2 regions of the Syntrophotalea acetylenica genome follow, and region 2 is predicted to be linked to the other one. Evidence: riboswitches for the same ligand, from Rfam matches in the RefSeq annotation. Region 2 holds a riboswitch; the other holds the start of a gene.
The links. Region 2 has a riboswitch for molybdenum cofactor ahead of A6070_RS13770 (aldehyde ferredoxin oxidoreductase C-terminal domain-containing protein). Riboswitches for the same ligand answer to the same signal wherever they lie in the genome.
Positions count from the first base shown of each region.

Region 1: it holds a riboswitch for molybdenum cofactor, as region 2 does, so the genes downstream of both, A6070_RS12355 (aldehyde ferredoxin oxidoreductase C-terminal domain-containing protein) here and A6070_RS13770 (aldehyde ferredoxin oxidoreductase C-terminal domain-containing protein) in region 2, are expected to answer to the same signal.

Region 1 is NZ_CP015455.1:2,636,037-2,640,211, reverse strand. Features, by position in the region: gene A6070_RS15460 (PAS domain S-box protein) at 56-1,345, shown strand; molybdenum cofactor riboswitch at 1,582-1,703, shown strand; gene A6070_RS12355 (aldehyde ferredoxin oxidoreductase C-terminal domain-containing protein) at 1,740-3,467, shown strand; gene ttcA (tRNA 2-thiocytidine(32) synthetase TtcA) at 3,749-4,175, shown strand, end outside.
Region 2 is NZ_CP015455.1:2,932,032-2,936,206, reverse strand. Features, by position in the region: partial or broken gene A6070_RS13770 (aldehyde ferredoxin oxidoreductase C-terminal domain-containing protein) at 1-1,484, opposite strand, end outside; molybdenum cofactor riboswitch at 1,544-1,663, opposite strand; gene A6070_RS13765 (vWA domain-containing protein) at 1,888-2,913, opposite strand; gene A6070_RS13760 (hypothetical protein) at 2,923-3,723, opposite strand; gene A6070_RS13755 (vWA domain-containing protein) at 3,810-4,175, opposite strand, start outside.

The DNA.
Region 1 (4,175 bases), 300 kb from region 2:
ACGATTCCCGATATGCTGCCGGGGGCTGCAAGGGAAGCAAGAAAGGGCAGAGAAGATGGTACAGAATGCGAAGAATGAGGCCGGAGCAAGGGGCAGGCACGACCAGACCGGTGGGGAGAACCTTCTGCAGGATTTTGAATTTCATCAATTGCAGTGCATCTTCTCCGCCACCACCAACCTGGTCATGGTCGCCGACCATCAGGGAATGGTTTTTCAGCTCAACCCCGCCGCCGAGCATTTTTTTGTCGAATATGCATGGTGTGGCGTGCCTTTCTGGGAGTTGCTCGAATTGCCCGCAGCTGATCTGGAGGCAGCCTTGCGCGCCTATGCGCCGGATACTCACCATGAGATTTTTCTTTCGCGGTCCGGGCAGTGGTTCAATCTGCGGCTGGTTGCCTATGCGCCCCATGCCGACGGGCCAAGGGGATTTATCCTTATCCTCAACGATATCACCTGGCTGGTCGACAACCGTCAGCATCTCGAGAAGCTGGTCGCGGAGCGGACCCAGGCTCTGGCCAATTCCGAGAAAATGCTACGCCTTATCTTTCAGTCCGTCGGCAACGGCATTGTGCTGCTTGGCGACGCTTACCGGATTGTCAAAGCCAACCAGCGCGCCGGCCAGATTTATGGTTGCGACCCGCAACAACTGCTTGGCCGGGATCTTAGGGATCTGATCGATAATCACGGCCGCTGGACGCTGATGTCCTGTGTCGCGGCGCTGTCTGGCGAATCGAGCATGAGCGCCGAAATGCAGGTGCGGCGCTGTGACGGCGGCATGCTTCCGGCCAGTTTTATGGTAACCCGCGTCGAGATCGACGGGCACTTGTTCTGGCCGGTGATCGTGCGGGACATTTCCCGCCAGAAAGCCCTCGAAAGACGTCTGCGGCTGGAAAAACAGCAGGTGGAAGAGATGAACGTTACCTTGCGCAACGTCATGAAGAGCGTCGACGGGCAGCGCAAGGAATTCGAGCAGAACCTGGCGCGACGCATCCGTTCCCATCTGCTGCCGGCGCTGGAACGCATTGCCAGTGAACCGTCGGAGGCCATCCGCTCCAGTTATATCGACCTGGTGCGGGAGCAGCTCATCGGCCTGACCAGCGGTACCGCGGCGGAACTCGATGCGGGGCTGATGAAACTGAGCAGAACCGAAATGCGCATCTGCCAGTTCATTCAGGCCGGATGCTCCACCAATGATATTTGCGAAGCCATGAATCTGGCCTTTGAAACGGTACAGACCCATCGGAAAAACATCCGCCGCAAGCTGGGGCTGCGCGGCAAAAATGTCAACCTGCACTCCTATCTTATCGGACGTCGTGTCTCTGCCGGCCAAGAAGATGCCGGCTGAGCAACATTGTTCGCCTGCCTGGCAAATCTTCCCATGGGCTGCATGTGACCCGCCAATGTATACACCATCGAACAGGTTATCCGGCGTATTTATGTTTGATCGGGTATGCTTTCATACCCTTAAAATCCCCGATTGATCACCTGTCGGGCCGATGCTCCTTGTGCTATAAAACCCCCGAACGATATATCTGGTCCCGATGTGTTTAACTGCCGTTGCGGATGCCGGAGATCGTTTCAATGTGCGCCAGTCTCCGAGCCAGTCTTGCCTAAGGGGAAGGCCCCCAGGGCAGGCGGCCAAAGGGTTCCGCTGGAAACGGCGGTGCCTCCCGCGCTTGGAAAGGAGATATGCCCGGAATTCCGTTCCATTTATTTATCGCATGGGGAGGAAAGATTTTATGCACATCGTTCGCGTCAACATGTCCGATCTGACGGTCAAGACGGAGGAAGTCCCGGCCGAATGGAAAACCCTCGGCGGTCGTGCCCTGACCACCACTATCGTGGCATCCGAGGTTGTCCCGACCTGCCATCCTCTGGGACCCAACAACAAGCTGGTGTTTGCGCCCGGCATGTTGTCCGGCACGCCGGCCGCCAACTCCGGCCGTATGTCCTGTGGCGGCAAAAGCCCGCTGACCTACGGCATCAAGGAATCCAACTCCGGCGGAACCACCGCCCAGCAGTTCGCCAAGCTCGGCATCCATGCCATGATTATCGAAGGCCGTCCGGCCGAGGATAAATGGTATCGGCTGCACGTGGACAAGGACGGCGTAACCATCCACGAAGAGACCGAGGTGGTCGGCATGCAGAACTTCGCCGTTATCGCTGAAATGGAAAAACGTTTTGGCGACAAGGTCGGCGTCATGTCCATCGGCATCCCCGGCGAAAAGCGCATGGCGGCGGCCAACATTTCGGTGAAGGACCCCGACCACAAAATCCGGTCTCATGGCCGGGGCGGCATGGGCGCGGTCATGGGCTCCAAAAAAATCAAGTGCATCACCGTCGACGGTACCGGCGCCGGCAAGGTCGAAATTGCCGATCCCGAGAAATTCAAAAAAGCCGCCAAGGTGTTTGCCAAGGCGTTGCTGGATCATCCCGTTTCCGGTCAGGGGCTGCCGACTTACGGCACCAACATCCTGGTCAATATCCTTCATGAAGCAGGTGGTCTGCCGACCAAGAACTTCCGTTACGGCCAGTGCGATCATCACGACAAGATTTCCGGCGAGACCATGCATGACACCATCGTCGAGCGCAAGGGACACCCCAAGCACGGTTGCCATGCCGGATGTATGATCCAGTGCTCGCAGGTCTACAACGACAAGGACGGCAACTATCTTACCTCCGGTTTTGAGTACGAGACTATCTGGGGACTTGGCGCCGACTGCCTCATCCAGGATCTGGACGATATCGCTACCTGTGACAATATCATGGATGACATCGGCATCGACTCCATCGAGGGCGTGGTCACCATGGGTGTGGTCATGGAGGCCGGCATCATCCCCTGGGGGGACGGTAAAGGGGCCATCCGCCTGCTGCGCGAAGAGGTCGGCAAGGGCACGCCGCTCGGTCACATTATCGGCAACGGTACCGGTTCGGTCGGACAAGCCTACGGACTGACCCGGGTTCCGGTGGTCAAAAATCAGGGGATCCCGGCCTACGACCCCCGTTCGGTCAAGGGCATCGGCATCACCTATGCGACCTCGACCATGGGTGCTGACCATACCTCGGGCTATTGCATCGCCACCAATATTCTCAAATGTGGTGGTTTCGTCGATCCTCTGAGCAAGGAAGGCCAGGTTGAGCTGTCACGCAATCTGCAGATCGGCACTGCCGTCATCGACAGCACCGGCATGTGCGTTTTCGTGGCTTTCCCGATGCTCGACATTCCCGAGTGCGCCGAAGCGCTGAATGATATGGTGGCCGCCCGTTTCGGCATTGAGCTGGATAATGACGGCGTTGTCGCGCTGGGCAAGAAAATTCTCAAGATGGAGCATGAATTCAATCTGGCCGCCGGCATGAGCAACGCTGATGACCGCCTGCCCGAGTTCTTTTCTCTTGAGACAGTGCCTCCGCACAATGCCATCTGGGATTTCACCGACGCAGAAATCGATGAATTCTGGAATTTCTGAACAAGCGGAAGCCTGATGCTTTCGCCAGGTCGAGGCAGGGGGGCCCTTCCGGGTGGGCCCCTTTGCCCCGGCTGTCTTGTGTTTCCTGTCGTACCACCGAAACCTGTTCTGGCCGTCCGGACCCCTGGTCCGGGCGGCATTTTTTTTAACATCCGCCATCTTTCATAAGCTTCGATTGTTGGCCCCGCATGCCGGAATCCCCTGCGCGGCCTGGCAGTGACTTGCATTGCCGGGCGAAATGCCGTAAAACAGCCTATTCAAACCCTACGAAGGAGCCTGTTTTGCCGATTGTCGAAGATAAGCTGTTTCGCAAGATAAAAAAACTGGCCGGCAGGGCCATCGGGGATTTCAACCTCATTGAAGAGGGGGACCGAATCGCGGTGGCCGTATCCGGCGGCAAGGATTCCTGGACCCTGCTGCATATTCTCGACAGCTTGAGGCGCCGGGCGCCGGTGCGTTACGAACTGGTTGCCGTCAATGTCGATCCCGGGTTTTCCGGTTATCGTACGGATATCATGGAAGCGCATCTGAAGGAGCACGGCTTCGCCTACCACATGGAGCGTACCGATTGCGCTGCCATTATCCGGGAGAAATTGCGTCCCGGGTCGTCTGTTTGCGCGTTTTGTGCCCGGTTGCGGCGGGGTGCTTTGTATTCGGTAGCCGATCGGCTGGGGTGCAACAAGTTGGCGTTGGGGCATCATCTGGACG
Region 2 (4,175 bases):
CAGTGCGGGCAGAACTTCGGGGATGTCCAGAGCGGGGAAGGCCACGAAGATGCACATACCGGTGCTGTCAATGGAGGTGGTGGCGATCTGCAGGTTGCGGGACAACTCAACCTGGCCGTCCTTCTTCAGGGGATCGACAAAACCGCCGACCTTGAGGATGTTGGTGGCGATGGAGTAACCGGCGGTATGGTCGGCACCCATGGTCGTGGTTGCATAAGTGATACCGATACCCTTGACCGAGCGGGATCGTAAGCCGGGATACCCTGGCCCTTGACGACCGGAACGCGGGTCAGGCCATAGGCCTGGCCGACGGAGGCGGTGCCGTTGCCGAGGATGCGGCCCAGCGGGGTGCATTTGCCGATTTCCTCGTTCATGATGCGCAGGGCTTCCTTGCCATCGCCCCAGGGCAATACGCCGGCGTCCATGGCGACGGCGAGCAATACGGCGCCTTCGATGGAGTCGATGCCGATGTTGTCCATGGCGTTATCGATGCGGGCGCAGTCGTCGAGGCTCTGGATCAGGCAGTTGATGCCCAGACCCCAGACGGTCTCGTATTCGAAACCGGAGGTGATGTACGCGCCGGCTTCGTCAACATAAACCTGGGAGCACTGGATGATGCAACCGGCGTGGCAGCCATGCTTGTGGTGGCCACCGCGCTTGACGATGGTGTCGTACATGGTTTCACCGGACACCAGGTCATGGTGTTCACAGGTACCGTACCTGAAGTTCTTGGTCGGCAGGCCGCCGGCTTCGTTCAGGATGTTGATCAGAACGTTGGTGCCGTAGGTGGGCAGACCCTCGCCGCTTACGGGGTGATCGAGCATGCCTTTGGCGAAAACCTTGGCGGCGGCGCGGAATTTTTCGGGATTCGCAATTTCAACCTTGCCGGCGCCGGTGGCGTCAATGGTGATACACTTGATTTTCTTGGAGCCCATAACGGCGCCGAGACCGCCGCGGCCATGGGAGCGGATCTTCTGGTCGGGGTCCTTCACCGAGATGTTGGCGGCGGCCAGGCGGTTTTCGCCGGGGATGCCGATGGTCATGACGCCGATTTTGGTATCGTATTTGGCGTTCATGGCGTCAATGACGTCGAAGTTCTGCTTGCCGACCAGCTCGGAGGCGTCCTCGAAGGTCACGCCGTCCATGGTGACATGCAGGCGGTACCATTTGTCATCCTTGGGCTGGCCTTCGATGATCATGGCCTTGATGCCCATTTTGGCGAACTGCTGAGCGCTGGTGCCGCCGGAGTTCGATTCCTTGATGGTGCCGGTCAGCGGGCTCTTGGCGCCGGCAGACATGCGGCCGGAGTTGGCGGCCGGGGTGCCGGACAGCATGCCGGGAGCAAAAATCAGTTTGTTGTTGGGGCCGAGGGGATGGCACTGCGGGGGAACTTCCTTGGCCACGATGGTGGAAGTCAGCGCACGGCCACCCAGGGTGGCGTATTCGGCGGGGACTTCCTCGACCTTGCAGGTAAGGTCGTTCATGTTTACGCGCAAAATTTTGTTCATTGTCTTGCTTCCTCCCAATTTTGCTTTTCTTGGAATGGTTCCGGGTGAAATCTCCTTTCCAGAGAGGGAGGCGCCACTGTTTCCAGCGGAACCCTTCGGCCTGTCGCCATAAGGACCTTCCCAGTAGGCAGCGAGGCTCGGAGATCGGAATTTTGCGTCAGGTGCTGATGCTGTTGTCAAAGACTTTTTCCAATTTGTTGACTTATAACACAAAATAGAACGAAAGTTCAATAAGGTATGCTGTATACATTTCCAAAATGGTCATAAATTCTCTCCAGAATTTCAAAACACATTGAAAACATTATTGAAAAAAGTTTTTGGGAGGAATTGAAACGGCGTGGTTTTTTGGCTTGTTTCCAAGGGTTGACAGGGTTTTTGACTAGAGCAGCAAAAACAGGATGTAGCATAGCAGGCCCGTTGCCAGAAACAGAGGCGCAAGGTCGAAAGGCGCGGGGCGCGGGGGCAGATCGGCGGGGGTTGCCGCCGTGGTGCCGATATTGCGCAACAGTTGCGAAGCGACGTCATCGAGCGATTCGCCGGTCAGCTGGATATAGGAGCCTCCGGTGGTTTCGGCGATGGCCCGCAGGGTCCGGGCATCGAGTCGGGTTTTGAGGGGGATATCCTCGCTGTCCGTGAAAAAACCGTCGATATCGGCGGCGCCTTTGCGTCGTATGGGGATGAAGACATCCCGTTCGCGGCCGATGCCGATCGTAAACACGGGGGGCGGGGGCGCGTCACGCGAGGTGATGCTTTGCAGGATTTCTGCCTGGTTGTTTTCGGTATCTTCGCCATCTGTCAGCAGAATCACTGCACGGGCGGGGGTGCCGGTCTGGCTGGCAGCCATCAGTATGCCGCTGTCGAGTGCGGCTATCAGGTTGCTGCCCGATTCGGTCAGATCGCCGAGATCGGTATGCGTCGCCATATAGCGCAGAAATCCGTGATCGCGGGTCGGTGAGACGACTTCGATGCCGTTGCGCGCAAAAAAGAACAGACCGACCTTTTCTCCCTCCAGTCGGCTCAGCAGCGTCAGAACCAGTTGCCGGGCGGCATTCAGGCGGTTGGATACGGAGGTCACCGCCGGTTGGCCCGATAGCCGTCCGACAGCCATGTCTTCGGCGAGCATCGATTTGCTGACATCGATGCCGATCGCCAGCACCAGATTGTCGCTGATGTTTCCCTGCCGCAGGACGGTGATGGCGGGGCCGGCCAGTGCGGCTACCATTCCAGCCAGCCCGAGCAGAGGCAGCAGGCAGCGACCATAAAGCCTCCAGGCTCCCCTGCCGTTACGATCGAATCGAAACCGATGCCGCAACCGCTCCAGAAACCGCTCCGTGGACCAGATGCGCCACGCAACGGGGACAAGCAGCAGTAACAGCCAGAAACAGTGCGGATGACTAAAGCGCATGGCGTTGGCCTATTTCTCCACCCTGGTGTCCAGGGGCACGCCGGGCGCGAAGCCGGCCACATCCGGGATGAACGCCTCGAGTTGTTCCTGCACCTCGGACATGTTTTCCTGGGGGATTTCACTCAGGCCGATGCGCCTGTATTCACCGAGCCCGACGATAAGTTCCAGGTTCCAGCGTGGTATTGCCCTTTGCAGTGACGTGCTGCGAAGACCGTCGACGAGATCGATGGCGGTTTTGTAATCGTCAACGGCGTCGGACAGAAATTTTGCCGCCTTGCGCCCATCCTGTTCGAAGGCCAGTACGCTGTAGGCCAGCATGACCGAAACGTTCCCCTTGAGATTGTGCAACTTCCATTGCATGGGGGCAAAAAGGGCTTCGGGGTTTTCCAGAGCTGCTGTGCAGCTGTCGCGTAAAGCGAGCAGCTGTTCGTGAAAAGTTTTCAGATCCTGCTGCTGGGAGACGGCCAGATAACGATTGTTGAGGGCGGCGGTGATCTGTTTGAAGTCGTCGACACGGGCTCGCCATGTGCGCGCCAGCAGGGCATACTCGGCTTGCGGCAGGGACAGTCCGGATTTTTCGGCATCGGCAGTGATTTTTTCAAGTTCGGCCGCGGCGGCGGCGTGTTCTTTGATGCCGGACACGCTTGCCAGGCGCGTGTTGAGCCTTTCCAGAGCCGTGTGATGCTGGACCTTGCGCCACAGGCCGACGCCGCCAATGGTCACCAGCAGCAAACCGGTGAGGCCGATGGTGGCCAGGATGAAGGGGATCGCGGGTTGATAACGCCGAAGAATATTCGAAAAAAGAGCCATGATGCATTCCTCGCAGTGGTCGGCGGAAAATTTTCCCTGGGAGACGCGCCGGCAACGGTCGGCGTGTCATGGGTCCAAAGTGCCATTTACAGTTTGCGCAACCCCGGTACGCTGCGCAGCAGCAGATGCAGGATGGCAAGTCCAAGCCCCAGAAGGGTCAGTGGCTGCCGCAGCCAGCGGGGTTGCAGGGTAATTCGCGTCAGGTTGCGGTTGGTCTCCAGAATATCGATTTCCCGGTAGACCTCCTCGATCTGTGTCTGGTCCAGTCCCCTGGAGGTGACGAAAATGCGCCCGACGGTGGCTTCGCCCGCCGCCGGTTGCATGGCTTCCTCCACCGCCTGATCGACTTCGCCGCCAACGGAAATAATGTAAAACCGCACGCCGACCGCTTTCATCAACGTGATGAGGTTGACCAGGTTCGGCAGGCCGCCGTGGCGCACATGGGCACGCTG